One region of the Streptomyces sp. HSG2 genome, then DNA from elsewhere that is predicted to be linked to it. Evidence: riboswitches for the same ligand, from Rfam matches in the RefSeq annotation. Region 1 holds a riboswitch; each other region holds the start of a gene.
What was found. Region 1 has a riboswitch for thiamine pyrophosphate ahead of thiC (phosphomethylpyrimidine synthase ThiC). Riboswitches for the same ligand answer to the same signal wherever they lie in the genome.
Positions count from the first base shown of each region.

Region 2: linked by a shared signal. The riboswitch ahead of thiO (glycine oxidase ThiO) and the one ahead of thiC (phosphomethylpyrimidine synthase ThiC) in region 1 are both predicted to bind thiamine pyrophosphate.
Region 3: linked by a shared signal. The riboswitch ahead of JEK78_RS04590 (thiamine ABC transporter substrate-binding protein) and the one ahead of thiC (phosphomethylpyrimidine synthase ThiC) in region 1 are both predicted to bind thiamine pyrophosphate.

Region 1 is NZ_CP066801.1:2,613,500-2,619,599, forward strand. It holds gene JEK78_RS10985 (IclR family transcriptional regulator C-terminal domain-containing protein) at 1-77, shown strand, start outside; gene JEK78_RS10990 (SsgA family sporulation/cell division regulator) at 176-613, shown strand; gene JEK78_RS10995 (YibE/F family protein) at 659-2,239, opposite strand; TPP riboswitch at 2,311-2,499, shown strand; gene thiC (phosphomethylpyrimidine synthase ThiC) at 2,492-4,318, shown strand; gene JEK78_RS11005 (hypothetical protein) at 4,382-5,218, opposite strand; gene JEK78_RS11010 (metallophosphoesterase) at 5,423-6,100, opposite strand, start outside.
Region 2 is NZ_CP066801.1:4,112,884-4,118,983, reverse strand. It holds gene thiE (thiamine phosphate synthase) at 1-278, opposite strand, end outside; gene JEK78_RS17820 (Rv2175c family DNA-binding protein) at 406-771, opposite strand; gene JEK78_RS17815 (FAD-dependent oxidoreductase) at 943-2,115, opposite strand; TPP riboswitch at 2,379-2,490, shown strand; gene thiO (glycine oxidase ThiO) at 2,488-3,708, shown strand; gene thiS (sulfur carrier protein ThiS) at 3,705-3,932, shown strand; gene JEK78_RS17800 (thiazole synthase) at 3,936-4,730, shown strand; gene pknB (Stk1 family PASTA domain-containing Ser/Thr kinase) at 4,857-6,100, shown strand, end outside.
Region 3 is NZ_CP066801.1:1,170,654-1,176,753, forward strand. It holds gene JEK78_RS04580 (ABC transporter ATP-binding protein) at 1-241, opposite strand, end outside; gene JEK78_RS04585 (iron ABC transporter permease) at 243-1,931, opposite strand; gene JEK78_RS04590 (thiamine ABC transporter substrate-binding protein) at 1,895-2,986, opposite strand; TPP riboswitch at 3,062-3,167, opposite strand; gene rlmN (23S rRNA (adenine(2503)-C(2))-methyltransferase RlmN) at 3,221-4,327, opposite strand; gene JEK78_RS04600 (phosphatidate cytidylyltransferase) at 4,513-5,604, opposite strand; gene frr (ribosome recycling factor) at 5,604-6,100, opposite strand, start outside.

The DNA of each region.
Region 1 (6,100 bases):
TGTTGCCCGCGGTGCTGCGGTTGCGGAGGGAGGCGCGGCGGCGCCTGGGGTCGCTGGCCCTCGTTCTCAGTATCTGAAAACTTACTCCTTGTGATCTGGTGTGTACGTTCAGCAAGATGCCACCAGTGTCAGAGGTTTGATTCCCGGCCAGTCCACGGCGAAGACGGGGTAGGCGATGCACCAGTCCGTACAGGCAGAGGTCATGATGAGTTTTCTCGTGTCCGAGGAACTCACCTTCCGTATCCCGGTGGAGCTGCGTTACGAGACGGGTGATCCCTACGCCGTCCGCCTCACGTTCCACCTGCCCGGCGATGCGCCGGTGACCTGGGCCTTCGGCCGTGAGCTGCTCATCGACGGGGTGGGGCGGCCCAGTGGCGACGGTGACGTCCGGGTGGCGCCGGTCGAGCCGGAGCCCTTGGCGGAGGTGGTGATTCGTCTTCAGGTCGGTGGTGACCAGGCTGTCTTCCGCTCCTCCGCCGCACCTCTGGTCGCGTTCCTCGACCGTACCGACAAGCTGGTGCCTCTGGGACAGGAGGGCGCGCTCGCGGATTTCGACGCTCACTTGGAGGAGGCCCTCGACCGCATCCTCGCGGAGGAGCAGAGCGCGGGCTGAGCGTGCGGCGGGGGCGGAGTGGTTCGCCCCGCCGCAGGGGGTGTCTCATCGCTTGCGGCGACGGCCCCGTCCGCCCCGAACGACCTTGCCTCCTCCGATCCTTCCTTCGGTGGTCCGGGCGCGGTCGGCCGACACGACGAGCGCCGCCAGGGCCGTGGTCACCGGTACCGAGGCCACCAGCCCGATCGACCCGACAAGGGTCCGCACGATCTCCTCGGCCACCAGTTCACTGTTGGCGACGGTTCCCACGCTGCTCTGCGCGATGGAGAACAGCAGCAGGAGCGGGAGGGCCGCGCCCGCGTAGGCGAGAACGAGCGTGTTGACGACGGACGCGATGTGATCGCGGCCGATACGGATCCCCGCTCGGTACAACTGGCGCCAGCCCATGGTCGGGTTGGCGTCGTGCAGTTCCCAGACGGCCGAGGTCTGCGTGACCGTGACGTCGTCCAGGACGCCGAGGGATCCGATGATGATGCCGGCGAGGAGCAGGCCGCTCATGTCTATGGACGGATACAGACCGTGGATGAGCCCGGTGTTGTCGTCCGTGTCGCCGGTCAGCGCCGCCCAGCCGATGAAGAGCGACCCCAACACCCCGATCAGCAGCAGCGAGACGAGGGTGCCCAGGACCGCCACCGAGGTGCGGGCGGAGAGCCCGTGGCACAGGTAGAGGGCGATCAACATGATCACGGCGGCGCCGACCACGGCCACGAGCAGCGGATTCGATCCCTGGAGAATCGCGGGCAGGATGAAGAAGTTCAGTACCAGGAAGCTGATGGCCAAGGAGAGCAGGGCCATCAGACCGCGGAGCCGTCCGACGACCACGACGGCCAAGGCGAAAATGCCCGCGAGCAGCGTCATCGGCAGCCGTCGGTCGATGTCGGTGACCGCGTACTGCAGGTCCTCGGGGGCGGACGGCTCGTAGGCGACGACGACCCGCTGCCCCTGGCTGAGTTGTCTGGGCTGGTCGGGTTGGACGATCTCGGTGAAGGTGCGCCCCGTGTCGCCGCCGGTGTCCACTCGGATCGTCGCTCTGTCGCAGACGCCCTTGTCGCGCTCCACGGCCGCCGACCCGGAAGCGGTGGAGGTGTCGCCGGTGGGAGGAACCCCGGAGGAGGCGAGGTCCGCGCACGCCACTTCGACGACTTCGACGACCGTGGCCCGCTGGGTCTGTCGGTCGAAGCCGACTCCGGTGCGTTCGTGGGGCGGGGCACCTCCCGGCCAGAGCACGAGCAGTCCGGCCGCCGCGGCCGCCGCGAAGGGGATGAGTACCGCGGCGATGACCCTGCGCAGGTGACGCGAGACGGGCGTGGCGGGGCCGTGCGCATGGCTGTGTCCATGCCCTCCGTGACCGTGCCCCTCGTGCGTCCTCTGCCGACCGTGCCCCGCTTCCCGCCCGGGGGCGCGACGCGACTCGTGGTCCCGGGGAAGGCCGTCGGTGCCCAGCCCCCGGCCGATCGCGGTTTCCGGGCCCGGCGGCGACGGGGGACGCGCACCCCCGTCGAGGAGCGGTCCGTCGGAAGCGTGGCCGTCGACCGTTCCCCGGACGTCCCGTGGAGCGTCGGTGTCGGGCCCCGGCCCGCGGCTGCCTTCGGGCGGGGGCTGGGGTGAAGGCTGCGTCGTGGTCACAGGCCGATCATCGCAAGAAGCTCGGGGGCCCTCTGTTCACCGCGCCCGGATTGGCGCTAGCGTATGGACCGCTTTGTACACGCGGGAGCTCGGAGCACCGGGCTGAGAGGGCGCTGACCTCCGTCGAAGCGACGTTTCACGGGAAACCTCACCGGCTACGGGTGACATATCCCACGATGCGCCGCGGACGGGCGACGCTGCGTCGACCGCCGAACCTGTTACCGGGTAATGCCGGCGTAGGGAGTAGGTCTCATGACCACCGAGGACGCACACACGCTTGCCTCCACCGACCAGCAGCAGACCCCCGAGTCGCCGTCCTCCTCCGACGGCGACGCCGGGAAACCGATCGGCTGGCACAAGGCGTACGTCGAGGGCTCCCGCCCCGACCTGCGCGTGCCCGTCCGACAGGTGCATCTCACCAACGGGCGTTCGGTCTCGCTCTACGACACCTCCGGCCCTTACACCGATCCGCTCGCGGACACCGATGTCCGCAGGGGCCTGCCTCCGCTCCGGGAGAACTGGATCATCGCTCGGGGCGACACGACCGAATACGCCGGGCGCCCCGTCCGGCCCGAGGACGACGGGATCCGGCACACCTCACCGCGTGGTGGGCTGCGCAACCTCGACGCGGTGTTCCCGGGGCGTCCGCGGCTGCCCCGCCGAGGCCGCGACGGCCGTCCGGTCAGTCAGCTGGCCTACGCGCGCCGCGGCGAGATCACCCCGGAGATGGAGTACGTCGCCCTTCGGGAGGACGTCTCCCCGGAGGTGGTGCGCACCGAGATCGCCGCCGGGCGCGCCGTCCTGCCGGCCAACGTGAACCATCCGGAGATCGAGCCGATGATCATCGGCAAGCGGTTCCTGGTGAAGGTCAACGCCAACATCGGCAACTCGGCGGTGACCTCCTCCATCGAGGAGGAGGTGGAGAAGATGACCTGGGCCACCCGTTGGGGTGCCGACACCGTGATGGACCTCTCCACCGGACGCAACATCCACACCACGCGCGAGTGGGTGCTGCGCAATTCGCCGGTGCCCATCGGCACGGTGCCCCTCTACCAGGCGCTGGAGAAGGTCGACGGCAGGGCCGAGGAGCTGACCTGGGAGATCTACAAGGACACGGTCGTCGAGCAGGCAGAGCAAGGCGTCGACTACATGACCGTCCACGCGGGGGTGCGGCTGCCGTACGTACCGCTCACCGCCAACCGCAAGACGGGCATCGTCTCGCGCGGAGGGTCGATCATGGCGGCGTGGTGCCTGGCGCACCACAAGGAGTCCTTCCTCTACGAGAATTTCGAGGAGCTCTGCGAGATTCTCGCCGCCTACGATGTCACCTACTCGCTCGGTGACGGTCTTCGGCCCGGATCCATCGCGGATGCCAACGACCGGGCGCAGTTCGCCGAGTTGGAGACGCTGGGCGAACTCAACCGCATCGCCAAGCGCTTTCACGTGCAGACCATGATCGAGGGCCCCGGGCATGTGCCGATGCACAAGATCAAGGAGAATATCGATCTCCAGCAGGACGTCTGCGAGGAAGCCCCCTTCTACACGCTCGGTCCGCTGACGACCGATGTGGCGCCGGGGTACGACCACATCACTTCCGGAATCGGCGCGGCGATGATCGCGTGGTGGGGCACGGCGATGCTCTGCTACGTCACGCCCAAGGAGCACCTGGGCCTGCCCAACCGCGATGACGTCAAGACCGGCGTCATCACCTACAAGATCGCGGCTCACGCGGCCGACCTGGCGAAGGGCCACCCCGGCGCTCAGCGGTGGGATGACGCCCTGTCGGACGCGCGCTTCGAGTTCCGCTGGGAGGACCAGTTCAATCTGGCTCTCGATCCGGACACGGCGCGGGAGTTCCATGACGAGACGCTGCCCGCGGAGCCTGCCAAGACGGCCCACTTCTGCTCCATGTGCGGCCCGAAGTTCTGCTCGATGAAGATCAGTCACAGCATCACGGAGCAGTTCGGCGGTGCCTCGGCCGCGGGCGCCACGGCGGAGGAGGTGGCGGCCGGGATGCTGCAGAAGTCCAGGGAGTTCGCGGAAGCGGGAAACCGGGTGTATCTGCCGCTGGCCGACTGAGGAGGACGCGGGTCTCTCCCGCGCGTCGGGGACGCCCTTGCCCCGCCGCGCGGGCGAGGTCGATCACTCCGGGGGGTGGTCGGGACCGCCGAAGTCCGGACTGGAGTAGTCCGGACTGGAGTAGCGCGGGCGGTAGGCCGGGGAGGTGCCGTCGCCCGGCGTGCTGAAACCCGGGCGATGGTAGCCCAGGTGGGGGACGCGCCCCCGAGGGGGCGGGGATGTCGGGGCGCGTGCTTCCGAGGCCGGGGCTTCCCGGGCATCCCGGAGGAAGGGGATGATGCCGCGTTCCAACAGGGCCTCGCGCCAGGCGTCACGTGCCGAGGCCAGGCGGGTGTCGAGTTCGACGTAGCGGCGGGCCTCGGCGGACGGCCGGTTGCGCAGCGCCGTGAGCAGCAGCCCGGCGGAGGCCGCCAGGATGGCCACCGCGGTCGACGACGTGAACACCCAGCCTGCGGTGATCATGGCATTCGCGAACGTCCGGTCGGGGTCGAGCAGGCGCAGCAGGTAGCCGAGCGACAGGAAGATCACGGCGGCGGTTCCCGCCAGGACGGGTGCCAGCACGGCCAGCACGGCGGCGACCCCGGCACCGGCGCCCCCCGGCACGGAGGACGCCGATCCGTCGGATCCGGAGGGTTCGGCGACGCCGCTCGCGGAGGCCGCCGAGGGGCGACGGACTTCGTCGCGGACCTCGACATAGTGTCGGTACTCTCCGGCCGCCGCCGCGGATATCAGCGCCTCGGCGGCCAGGGCCATACCGCGAAGCCGCTCGGCGTCGAGTCCCCGTCCCTCGGCGACGGGTCCCGGGTGGAATGGCGCCGAGCGCAAGGCCTCGTCCAGGATGCGCTCGTATTCCTGCCGGTCCTCGCGCGGCAACTGCCGCGGAACGCTGTTCATGTGCATCCCCCGATGCCTCCGGCGGGCCTGGGGCTCGCGTGTCGACGAGCCGTCGGGCAGAAACGGAGGGGAGCCTGCTACGGACAGCCAGATAGTAGGGCCGTGAGGGTGTGCGGAGACAGGGGCTTTCCGAAAATCGACTCTCGGCACCCGCGGCTCGGGACTCCTCGCCCGTCGGATCGGGGCGCCGGCGCGTGGTCCGGAGCGCGGTCAGTCGGTCAGGGGAAGGCGCTCGACCAAGAGCCTGCCGTCCATGGTCACCCCGCCGTCCATGGCGATGGCGAGTCCGTCGGCGTAGACGTGCGGCCCCTTGACGACCGGCCGACGCTCCGCGTCGTCCCTCTCCGAGCCGGCCTCGCCCAGCAGGTACGGGATGGGGCTGTGGCCGTGAACGACGCGGGTACCGCCGTACGTATCGAGCAGTGAGCGCACCGCGTCGGCACCGCCCTCGTCCCGGAAGGAGAACCGTTTGGTGAATTTGCGGAACAGATCCCACGCCTCGTCGGCGTCGTTGTGGGTGAGGGCCTCTCGGACGGTGTCGTTGACCTCCTCGATGGAGCGCCCGTACTCGAGATACGCGGTCGTGTCGGAGTGGACCAGGAGGTGGCCGTCGACCTCTTCGAGGGCGTCCAGTCGGGACATCCACTGCAGATGGTGGTCCTGCAGGCGGTCCATGTCCGTCTTCTGGCCGCCGTTGAGCAGCCAGGCGGCCTGGAAGGTGGCGGTGCCGGCGCCGGAGTCGACCGGTGTGTCGCCGAACCTCCTGGCGCCGAGCAGCAGCAGTTCGTGGTTGCCCATCAGGGCCTTGCAGTACCCTCCGGCCGCCGCCGCCTCGGCGGAGAGCCTCATCACCAGCTCGATGACGCCGATCCCGTCCGGACCCCGGTC
Region 2 (6,100 bases), 1.5 Mb from region 1:
TGGAGGACATCGGCGCCCGCGGCGTGGGCGACGTCCGCCCGGTCGTTGACCGCGAGCAGTTTCCCGTGCCGGGAGCAGGCCTCGGCGAACACCCGCAGACGGTCCAGCTCCCGGGCCGCCTCCATGCCCTTGTCCCGGAGCTGGACGATGTCGACTCCGGCCGCGAGAACCGCGTCCAGGAACTGGGGAAGGTCCCCCTGGCGCTCGCGTGCGTCCGTGCACAAGTAGAGCCGGGCGTCGGCGAGGCGGTCATGGACGGTGGCCGAGGTGTCGGACATGCGGGGTCCCCCCTGTGTCGGTGTCGGGCGGAGGTGGCACACCGGCCTCGCGCCGCCGTCCGGCGATCGCGCTTCTCGGGCCGGGCACCCCCACGACGGCGGTGCCCGGCCCGCGGCGGCGGTCGGATCAGACGGCCAGCGCCTGTGCGCGGCGCTTCACCTCCGTGCCGCGATTCTCGCTCAGCGCCTCGGCGGGGGTACCGGGCAGGGTCGGGTCGGGAGTGAAGAGCCACTCCAGCATCTCCTCGACCGTGAAGCCGTCATCCCGCAGCAGTGTGAGCGTGCCGGACAGGCCCTTCACCACCCGGTCGCCGTCGATGAAGGCGGCCGGTACGTGCAGCGCGCGGTTCTCGCCTCGGCGGACGGCGATGAGCTGGCCCTCCTTGACCAGCTGCCGGACGCGGGTCACCTCGACGCCCAGCATCTCGGCGATGTCGGGCAGGGTGAGCCAGGCGGGGACGAGAGCGTCGATCTTCGTGTCAATCTCGGTCACGCCCCCAGACTGCCATCCGGCGCCGACAGTCGGAAACCGGACCCTGCCGAGGCGGCGGGACGTCACGCCATCGGTGGCCCCGACGGGCAGCCGGCTCGCGACCGCCCGACGGCCCGAGCGCCGCCCGGGCCCCGTGTCGCGGCTCGCCCGAGTCGGCCCCGGCAGCGGCCTTCAGCGGGCCGCGGCCTTCAGCTGCGTGGCCGGATCGGCGAGGACACCCGGGACCACGCGTGAGGAGGAGGCGATGAGGCGCCGCCCCTGGGCCAGATCCCGGGGGCGCCCCACGGCGAGGACCGCGACCAGACGCTCCCCGCGCGTCCAGCAGACCGTCCACGCGTCGTCGGACGGATCGCCCCGCCACAGCGGGGTGTCGTCCGGCGTGTGGTGGCCGGCGTACTGGACGTACCGGCCGAACTGCTCCGACCAGAAGTACGGGACGGGGTCGTAGGCGGGGGCCGCGTCCCGCGTGTCGGCGAGGATGCCCGCGGCGACGGTCGTCGGCCCTTGGAGCGCGTTGTCCCAGTGGTGCACGGACAACCGCTCGCCGAAGCGGGCGGAGGGAAAGGAGACGCAGTCGCCGACCGCGTACACGTCCGGCGCGCTCGCGCGCAGCCGATCGTCCGCCGTCACCTCGCCCCGCCCGCCCAACGCGATCCCGGATCCGGTCAGCCAATCGGTGGCCGGACGTGCTCCGATCCCGACCACCACCGCCCGGGCGGCCACCCGGGTGCCGTCCCCGAGGACCACCGTCCCGGGCTCGACGCGGGCGACCCGGGCCCCGGTCCGCAACACCGCCCCGGCACGCGCGTACCAGTCGGCCATCGGCGCGGCCACCTCGGCGGGGAGCACCTCGGCCAGCGGGTGGTCCGCCGCCTCCAGGACGGTCACCTCGCATCCCGCCTCGCGCGCGGCGGTGGCGAACTCGGCGCCGATCCAGCCGGCGCCGACCACGACGACGTCGTGGCGGGCGGCGAGGACCGGCCGAAGGCGCTCGGCGTCGTCGAGGGTCCGCAGCAGGTGTACGTCCGGGACGCCGTCGGTGCCGGGCAGGCGGGCGGCCCTCGCCCCGGTCGCCAACACGAGGACGTCGTAGGGAACGGGGCCCCCGTCGGTTTCCAGCACGTGGTCGTCGACCCGGACGCCGAGCGCCTCGCGGCCCAGTCGCAGGTCGATCGCCAGGGCCTCGAAGTCGACGTCGAAGGCCGCCCCCTCCGCACCGCCCGACAGGACGGCCTTGGACAGCGGCGGACGATCGTAGGGTCGATGCGGCTCGGCGCCGATCAGCGTGACGTCCCCGCGAAAGCCCCCCTCACGGAGGGCCACCGCCGTCCGCACCCCGGCCATGCCCGCTCCGACCACGACCACCCGCTCCGGACGCCCGCTCAACGGATCGCTCCGGAGAGGAGACCCGGCGCCGGACGGCAACACCCCGCCGAGTGACGGCCCGGGATGCCCGAGGCCCCCGCCGACGCGCGGCCGGCGAGGGGAGTGCGGGGTCCCGGGCTCCCGTGCGGCCGATCGGCCGCGGGGAGGAGTCCGTGCGACGAACGGGCCATGAGGGGCACTCCCTTACCGACGAGCGGGGCCAACGGCTAGGGTGGCCACGGTAGAGCACTCGCGGGAGCCCGGACGCACCGGGCTGAGAGGGAGGCTGGCGGCCTCCGACCGTACGCACCTGATCCGGGTCATGCCGGCGAAGGGAGGGGCTGGACACCCATGTCGTCTTCATCGTCGTCCTCGCGCGCGAGGTCGGAAGCGTCCCCGCGCGCGACGGCGACCCCCGGACGGATTCCGGACGTGGTCGTCGTGGGGGGAGGAGTCATCGGCCTGGTCACCGCTTGGCGGGCGGCACAGCGCGGACTCCTCACCACCGTGGTGGACCCCGAACCCGGGGGCGGCGCCGCCCGGGTCGCGGCCGGAATGCTGGCCGCCGTCACCGAACTCCACTACGGCGAGGAGACCTTGCTGTCACTGAACCTCGCCTCGGCCGGCCGCTACGCCGCCTTCGCCGCCGAACTCCTCGACGCGACCGGGCAGGACCCCGGCTATCGCCGGTGCGGCACGCTCGCCGTGGCTCGCGACGCCGACGACCGCGCCCTGTTGCGGGACCTGCACGCCCTGCAACTGCGCTGCGGCCTGTCGGCCGAGTGGCTCTCCGGCCGGGACTGCCGCCGCCTGGAGCCGATGCTGGCTCCCGGGGTCCGCGGCGGGCTCCGGGTCGACGGCGACCACCAGATCGACCCGAGGCGCCTGGGACGGGCGCTCGTGACCGCCTGCGAACACGCGGGCGTGACGCTCCACCGGGCACGGGCCCTTCGGCTGACCATGGACGCGGATCGTGCCACCGGTGTGGTGACGGACGACGGGGCGACACTGCGGGCGGGGCGGACCGTGCTCGCCGGAGGGAGCGCGAGCGCCCGGCTGGCCGGCGTGCCTCGGCACGCCCTGCCGCCGGTGCGCCCCGTCAAGGGGCAGGTGCTGCGGCTGGCGATGCCGGCCGACGCGCCGCCCCTGTTGAGTCGGACCGTCCGAGCCGTGGTGCGCGGGAACCCGGTGTACCTGGTGCCACGCGAGAACGGCGAGCTGGTGGTGGGCGCCACCAGCGAGGAGATGGGCTGGGACACCACGGTGACCGCCGGCGGCGTGTACGAGCTGCTGCGCGACGCGCACGAACTGGTCCCGGGCGTCACGGAGCTTCCACTGACGGAGACCCTGGCCGGCCTGCGCCCCGCCTCCCCGGACAACGCCCCGCTGCTCGGCCCGACCGCGGTGGAGGGACTGCTGGCGGCCACCGGCCACCACCGCAACGGGGTTCTCCTCACCCCGGTCACCGGGGACGTCATGGCCCACGTCCTGACGACGGGCCTGCTGCCGCAGGAGGCCCTCCCCTTCACCCCGAGACGTTTCGACACCGCCACCCCGGAGACATCGCGTTGACGACCTCGAAGGCCACCCGCCCGCTCACCCTGTCCGTCAACGGGGCGGCGCTCCGGGTACCGCCCGGCACCGCCCTGGACGAACTGGTCGCCACCCTCACCAAGGCGCCGACGGGTGTCGCCGCCGCCCTCAACGAGACCGTCGTCCCGCGTGGCCGATGGGCGTCCACGCCACTGGCCGACGGCGACCGCGTCGAAGTCGTGACCGCCGTGCAGGGAGGCTGACCGATGGCCGAGGACCCCTTCGTCCTGGGCGGTGTCTCCTACACCTCCCGACTGATCATGGGCACCGGCGGGGCGCCCAGCCTGGACGTGCTGGAGCGTTCCCTGATCGCCTCGGGGACGGAACTGACCACGGTGGCCATGCGGCGCGTGGACCCGTCCGTGCGCGGCTCGGTGTTGTCGGTCCTGCGCCGGCTCGGCATCCGGGTGCTGCCGAACACGGCCGGTTGCTACACCGCGGGCGAGGCGGTGCTCACCGCGCGCCTGGCCCGTGAGGCCCTCGGGACCGACCTGGTGAAGCTGGAGGTGATCGCCGACGAGCGGACGCTGCTCCCGGACCCGGTCGAGTTGCTGGACGCGGCGGAGACGCTCGTGGACGAGGGGTTCACGGTGCTCCCGTACACCGGCGACGATCCGGTGGTGGCGCGGAAGCTGGAGGACGTGGGGTGCGCGGCGATCATGCCGTTGGGCTCCCCGATCGGCTCCGGCCTGGGCATCCGCAATCCGCACAACTTCGAGTTGATCGTGGAACGGGCCGGCGTGCCGGTGATCCTGGACGCGGGCGCGGGCACCGCGTCCGACGCGGCCTCGGCCATGGAACTGGGCTGCGCGGGGGTGATGCTGGCCTCTGCGGTGACCCGGGCCCAGGAGCCGGTCGTGATGGCGGAGGCGATGCGGCACGCGGTGGAGGCCGGCCGCCTGGCCCGGCGCGCGGGGCGGATTCCGCGCCGGCACTTCGCGGAGGCGTCGTCCCCGTCGGCGGGCCGGGCCGCTCTCGATCCGGAGCGGCCCGCCTTCTGACGTCCCACGCGGCCCCACCCCGGCACCGGCTGCCGGCTCCGACAAGGGTCACGAGTCGGCGGCGGTACCGGCACCGTTCGTCGGCACGGCCGCGCGGCACGGTCGCGGGCTCGTACACTCACCCGCGTGGACACGACCCTTGGGGACCCCCTGGTCGGGCAGGTGCTCGACGGCAGGTACCGCGTCGACGCGCGGATCGCGGTCGGCGGGATGGCCACGGTCTACCGGGCCGTGGACACCCGCCTGGACCGTCTGCTCGCGCTGAAGGTGATGCACCCCGCGCTGGCGTCCGACGCGGCGTTCGTGGAGCGGTTCATCCGCGAGGCGAAGTCCGTCGCCCGTCTCGACCACCCCAACGTCGTGCAGGTCTTCGACCAGGGCACCGCCGGGGGGTACGTCTACCTGGCCATGGAGTACGTCTCCGGGTGCACCCTGCGCGACGTCCTGCGCGAGCGCGGGGCCCTGCGCCCTCGGGCGGCCCTGGACGTCCTGGAGTCGGTGCTGGCGGCCCTGGGGGCCGCGCACCTGGCGGGGTTCGTGCACCGGGACATGAAGCCGGAGAACGTCCTGATCGGGGACGACGGCCGGGTCAAGGTCGCCGACTTCGGACTGGTCCGGGCCGTCGACACCGTCACGCACACCACCGGCTCCGTCCTCGGTACCGTCTCCTACCTCGCGCCCGAGCAGATCGAGAACGGCTCCGTGGACCCGCGCGTGGACGTCTACGCCTGCGGTGTCCTCCTCTACGAGATGCTCACCGGGGCCAGGCCGCACCCGGGCGACTCCCCCGCCCAGGTCCTCTACCGCCACCTGCACGAAGAGATGCCGTCGCCGTCCGCTGTCGCGCCGGACACGGCGCCCGCGCTGGACGAGCTGGTGGCCGCCGCCACCGCCCGCACGCCGGTCGACCGCCCCCGCGACGCGGTGGCCCTGCTCGCCCTCGCGCGTGAGACGCGGGCGCGGCTCGGCGACGGGGATCTGGACGCCGCCCCACCGCCGAGGTCGGGCGAGGGGAGTGCCGGCGCCGAGGCGCGCACCACGGTCCTGCCCCGCGTCCCGGTCCGTCCGAGCGACCATCCGGTGGCCGGCGTCGGACCCGGCCAACCGGGCGGAGACGTCCAGCACACCCGCCGGATCGAGACGCCGCCGAGCCCACCGACTCGGCGGGGCCGCGGGCGGTGGGGCCCGCCGGGCACGCGGCGCGGGCAGGTGGCGGTCCTGGTCGCCGCCCTGGTGCTCCTCGTGACCGGAACAGGCCTCTGGTACGTCGTCTCCGCCCAGTTCACCCAGGTCCCACCCGTGCTGGCCAAGACCGAGGCCGAGGCTCGCGAGCGACTGGCGCGGGAGGGCCTGGAGGTCGGGGAGGTCGC
Region 3 (6,100 bases), 1.4 Mb from region 1:
CCCGCCCGGCGTCCAGGGGGCGCAGTCCCGCCACGGCCCTCAGCAGGGTGGACTTGCCACTGCCGCTCGGTCCCAGCAGACAGACCAGCTCGTGCTCGGCCACCGCCAGGTCGACTGCGTCGAGCGCCGTTCGCCCGCCGAAACGCACGGTGGCCCCTTCCAGGGTCAGCAGCCCGGCAGGACCGGGCGAGGCCCCGTTCACCGGTCTCGGATCGGGCCGGCTCGACAGGTCGGACGACATCTCAGAACTCCCCGGTCCGGTCGGTACGCAGCCGCTCCAGCAACAACAGCGCCACAGCACAAACGATCATGAGTATCGTCGACAGGGCCATGGCCTGGCCGTAGTTCGTCTCCCCCGGCCTGCCCAGCAATCGTGCCACGGCCACCGGGAGCGTGGGATCGTCGGGACGAGCGATGAACACGGTCGCTCCGAACTCCCCGAGCGACACCGCGAAGGCGAACCCGGCGGCGACCAGCAGCGCCCTTCGGACCAACGGCAGGTCGATCTCCCGCCACACCCGCCAGGGCGTCGCTCCGAGCACGGCCGCCGCCTCTCGGAGCCGGGTGTCCACGGCACGCAGCACCGGCACCATGATCCGCACCACGAACGGCACCCCGACCAGGGCCTGGGCCAAAGGCACCAGCATCCACGACGACCGCAGGTCGAGCGGCGGCTCGTCCAAGGCGATCAGGAAACCGAACCCGACGGTCACCGCCGAGATCCCGAGCGGCAGCATCAGCAGCGCGTCGAGGCCACGCACCCATCGGCCGGCCTCCCGGCGGGCCAGGGCGGCGGCGGCGAGACCCCCGATCGACACCGCGAGGGCGGTGGCGACGGCGGCGAAGCGCAGGGAGTTGCCCACCGCCTCGATGGGGGGCACGAGGAAGGCACCGCCGTCCTCGCGGGTCAGGGCCCGGTAATAGCCCCACGCGGGGGCCCGCAAGGAGCGCCGCACCAGCACTCCGAGCGGCAGCAGTATCAGGGCGACCACGGTGGCCAGGACGGAGACCAGCAGAGCCCATTGCCCGACGCCTCGGGGGCGACTCGCGGTGACCGCCGCGTCCACGAGGGTCAGGGCGGTCTCCCGGCGGCGGACGGTCGCCGCGTGGACGGCGAGGATCGAGGCGACCGCGGCGAACTGCACCAGAGTCAGGACGGCGGCGGTCGTCAGGTCGAACGCCTGGGAGGTCTGACGGTAGATCTCCACCTCCAACGTGGCGAAGGTGGGACCGCCGAGGATCTGCACGACCCCGAAGGAGGTGAAGGTGAACAGGAAGACCATGAGCGAGGCGGCGCCGACGGCGGGCGCGAGCGCGGGGAGCGTGATCGTGCGCCAGGCCCGGCTGCGCGAGGCCCCCAGCATCCTGGCGGCCTCCTCCTGCCGAGGGTCCAGTTGGGACCAGAGACCACCGACCGTGCGGACGACGACGGCGTAGTTGAAGAACACGTGTGCCAAGAGGATCGCCCAGACCGTCGTGTCCAGCCGCACTCCCCACAGATCGTCCAGGAGACCTCCCCGACCGACGAGGGCGAGGAACGCCGTGCCGACGACCACGGTGGGAAGGACGAAGGGAATGGTGACCACCGCCCGCAGCAGCCGCTTGCCGGGGAAGTCCAGGCGGGCGAACACGTACGCGCCGGGCAGGGCGATCAACAGCGTGAGCGCCGTGGAGGCCGACGCCTGCCAGGTGGTGAACCAGAGCACACCCCGGATTCCGGGATCGGCGACGACCTCCCCGATCCGGCCCAACTCCCAGAAGCCCTCGGGGCGCAGTCCCCGCGCGACGATGGCGGCCACCGGATAGGCGAAGAACACCCCGAAGAACAGCACGGGGAGGATCATCAGCGCCAGGCGTGCGCGGTCCCCCCGTGACCGCCGACCGTCCGTCGCGGCTACCTGAGGACCAGCGACGTCCACGACTTGACCCATGCGTCGCGGTGCTCGGCGATCTCCTCCGGATCCATGGTCCGGGGGTTCGCGACCGGAGGACCGTGCTCGGCGAACGCCTCGGGTATCCGAGCGTCCTCCCGGACCGGGTACACGAACATGTTCAGTGGCATGTCCTCCTGGAAGGTCCGCCCCACGAGGAAGTCGAGGAGAGCCTTGCCGCCCTCGGGGTTCGCCGCGTTGGCCAGCAGTCCCGCGTACTCGATCTGTCGGAAGCAGGTGCCCGTCGCGACTCCGGTGGGGGCCGTGTCCGGCTGCGGGTCGGCGAAGATCACCTCGGCGGGCGGAGAGGAGGCGTAGGAGACCACGAGCGGGCGCTCTCCACCGGCCTGACGCCCTCCGGCGGAACCGGAGAACTCCTCGTTGTAGGCCTGTTCCCAGCCGTCCACGACTTTCACGCCGTTGTCGCGCAGCTTCTCCCAGTAGTCCGACCATCCGGTCTCGCCGTATTCGGCGGCCGTCGCCAGGAGGAAGCCCAGCCCCGGGGAGGAGGTGGCCGCGTTCTCGGTGACGAGGAGATCCTTGTACTCGGGATCGACCAGGTCGTCGAGGGTGTCGGGCGGCGGCGTCCCGCGTTCGTCGAAGTAGGCCTTGTCGTAGTTGACGCAGACGTCCCCGGTGTCGACGGGCGTCACGCGACGCTCCTCCTCGTCGACGCGGTACTCGGGCAGCACCCGGTCGATCCCCTCGGCCTCGTACGACTGGAACAGGCCGTTCTCCAGGGCTCTGGACAACAGCGTGTTGTCGACCCCGAAGAAGACGTCGCCCTGGGGGTTGTCCTTGGTCAGGATCGCCTTGTTCACGGCCTGCCCGGCGTCGCCGTCCTCCAGGACGCGCAAGCGGTATCCGGAGGTCTTCTCGAACTCGGCGACCACGTCGTCGGATACCGCCCACGAGCCGTGGCTCACGAGCGTGACGGTCGACCGCTGGCCGTCCGCCTCGTCGGCGGCGTCTCCGGACGCGCCACAGGCGACCAGCCCGCAGGCCATGCCGAGTGCGCCGAGCGCCGCGACCCATCGCTTGTCGGTGTTCCCCACTGCTTCCTCCCGGGTGACCAGGAGAAGACGCGGCCCCGCCCGGCACCCACGACGGGTCCGGGTGGGACGCAACAGCTCGAGCGGTGACCGATCTCCCTACCCAGAATGACCTGGGCCAGGTTCGGAGGGTCTGCGGCCGATGCCGCACTCTCAGCGCTGTGGCGCTCCCCTGTCGGAATATGAAGATGGTCGGACGGGTGACCCGTCCGCCGAGGTGCCCTCGGACCGGCCACCCTACCTCTCGGTCGCGGCCAGCTGACCACAGGCCCCGTCGATCTCCTGCCCTCGGGTGTCACGGATCGTCACCGGCACCCCATGGGCGGCGACGGCCTCGACGAACGCCTTCTCGTCCTCGGGACGGGACGCGGTCCAGCGGGAACCCGGCGTCGGGTTGAGCGGGATCAGGTTGACGTGCACCGGTCTTCCCTTGAGTAGCCGGCCCAGGCGGTCGCCCCGCCACGCCTGGTCGTTGACGTCCCGGATCAGCGCGTACTCGATCGACAGCCGCCGTCCGGACCTCGCGCCGTAGGCGAAGCCCGCGTCCAGCACCTCGCGCACCCTCCACCGGGTGTTCACGGGGACGAGGGTGTCGCGCAACTCGTCGTCGGGCGCGTGGAGCGAGATCGCCAGCCGGCAGGTGAGACCCTCGTCGGCGAAGCGGTGGATCGCGGGAACCAGGCCCACCGTCGAGACCGTGATGCCACGCTGGGACAGCCCGAGGCCATCCGGTTCCCGGTCGGTGAGCCGCCGGATCGCGCCGACGACGCGCGAGTAGTTGGCGAGTGGCTCGCCCATGCCCATGAAGACGATGTTGGACAGTCGCGCGGGCCCCCCGGGCACCTCGCCGTCCCGCAGGGCGCGCACCCCGTCGACGATCTGGTGGACGATCTCCGCGGTGGAGAGGTTGCGGTCCAGACCGGCCTGACCGGTGGCGCAGAACGGGCAGTTCATGCCACACCCCGCCTGCGAGCTGACGCACATGGTGACCCGGTCGGGGTAGCGCATCAACACGGACTCCACCAAGGTCCCGTCGAACAGACGCCAGAGGGTCTTGCGCGTGGTGCCCGCGTCGGTGGACAGATGGCGGACCACCGTCATCAGTTCGGGCAGCAAGGCCTCACGCAGCCGCGCACGCGAACCGGCCGGGATGTCGGTCCACCGCTCCGGCTCGGGCGCGTAGCGCGCGAAGTAGTGTCGCGACAGCTGCTTGGCGCGGAACGGCTTCTCGCCGAGGGCGGCGACCGCCTCCCCACGCTCGGCGGGCGACAGGTCGGCGAGGTGCCGCGGCGGCTTCTTGGCTCCGCGGGGGGCGACGAATGTGAGCTCTCCGGGCTTGGGCATGGTCGTACCAGTGTCGCAGATCCCCACCGATGCACCGGACGGGTCCCGGGTGCCCTCCGCGACGGCGCCGACGCACCCCACGGCGGCCTATTCGTCACGCCCCGGGGGCAGGCACCCTGAAGAGCCACGAGGCCGCTGCCGGTGTTCGGTGACGGCACACGGGACGAGCCGACCTCTCGGCGCGGTCAGCCGCCGACGAAGATCACCAGGAGCAGCCACACCACCGGCGCCGTCGGGAGCAGGGAGTCGAGCCGGTCCATGATGCCGCCGTGCCCGGGCAGCAGCGAGCCCATGTCCTTGATGCCGAGGTCCCTCTTGATCATCGATTCGCAGAGATCACCGAGAGTGGCGCTGACCGCGACCGCCAGGCCCAGGACCAACCCCTGCCACCAGCGGCCCCCGTCGATCAGGAACTGCGTGCACAGTGCCCCGACCACCATCGCGAAGGCCACCGCGCCCAGCAGCCCCTCGCGGGTCTTGCCGGGGCTGATCCGGGGGGCCAGCTTGGTGGTGCCGAAGCGCCAGCCCACGGCGTATGCCCCGGTGTCGCTCACGACGGTGAGCAGCAGGAAGGTCAGGACCCTCCACGGTCCGTCCTCGGCGGTCAGCATCAACGCGACGAAGGTCGCGAGGAAAGGCACGTAGAAGGCGGCGAAGACACCGGCCGTGACGTCCCTCAGGTAATTCTCGGGAGGTTCGGTCATACGCCAGACGAAGACCGCAAGGGCCGTCAACGCCATGGCCACCCAGGCACCGTCGGCACCCCGGGCGTATCCGGCGACCACCATCGCCGCACCACCGACGGCCAGCGGCACCAACGGCACCCGAATGCCCCTGCGCTCCCGCAGGCGACGAGCCAGCTCCCACAGCCCGACCACCACCGCCGCCGCGATCACACCGACGAAGACGGCCTTCTGGACGAACAACGACACGATGATGACCGCACCGAGCCCGACGCCCACTCCTATCGCCGCGCCCAGGTCGCGCCCCGCGCTCTTCTTCTGCGGTGCCGGCTGGGACGGAGGCGCCGGGTTCGAGGCGTCGGGCATGGGCTCCGGATTCTGTCGGTCGCCCCGTCCGCCGTCCCGGCGCGCGTCGTACCCGGCGTCCTCGGGCACGCCGGGCACCACGGGCAGCGGGCGGGTGTGCTGAGCGCTGTGCGTAGGGTAAGCGGAATCCACCGGCGGCACCCCGGGGACATGGCCGGGGCGAGGCACCCGTTCGGCGGTCCCCACGTACCCGGTGCCCGTGGGTACGCCCCGGGAAGACTCGTCCATCAGACTTCGAGAAGCTCGGCTTCCTTGTGCTTCAGAAGCTCGTCGACCTGGGCGACGTACTTCGCCGTGGTGTCGTCGAGCTCCTTCTCCGCGCGGCGTCCCTCGTCCTCGCCGACGTCGCCGTCTTTGACCATCTTGTCGATGGCGTCCTTGGCCTTGCGACGGACGGACCTGATCGACACCTTCGCGTCCTCGCCCTTGCCCTTGGCGACCTTGATGTACTCGCGCCGCCTTTCCTCGGTGAGCTCCGGGAACACCACCCGGATGATGTTCCCGTCGTTGCTCGGGTTGACGCCGAGGTCGGAATCGCGGATCGCCTGCTCGATGTTGCGCAGCGCGCTCTTGTCGAAGGGCGTGACGACAGCCATCCGTGGTTCGGGGACCGAGAACGAGGCCAACTGATTGATCGGCGTCATCGCGCCGTAGTAATCGGCCACGATCTTGTTGAACATCGCCGGATGCGCCCGGCCCGTGCGGATCGCGGCGAAGTCCTCCT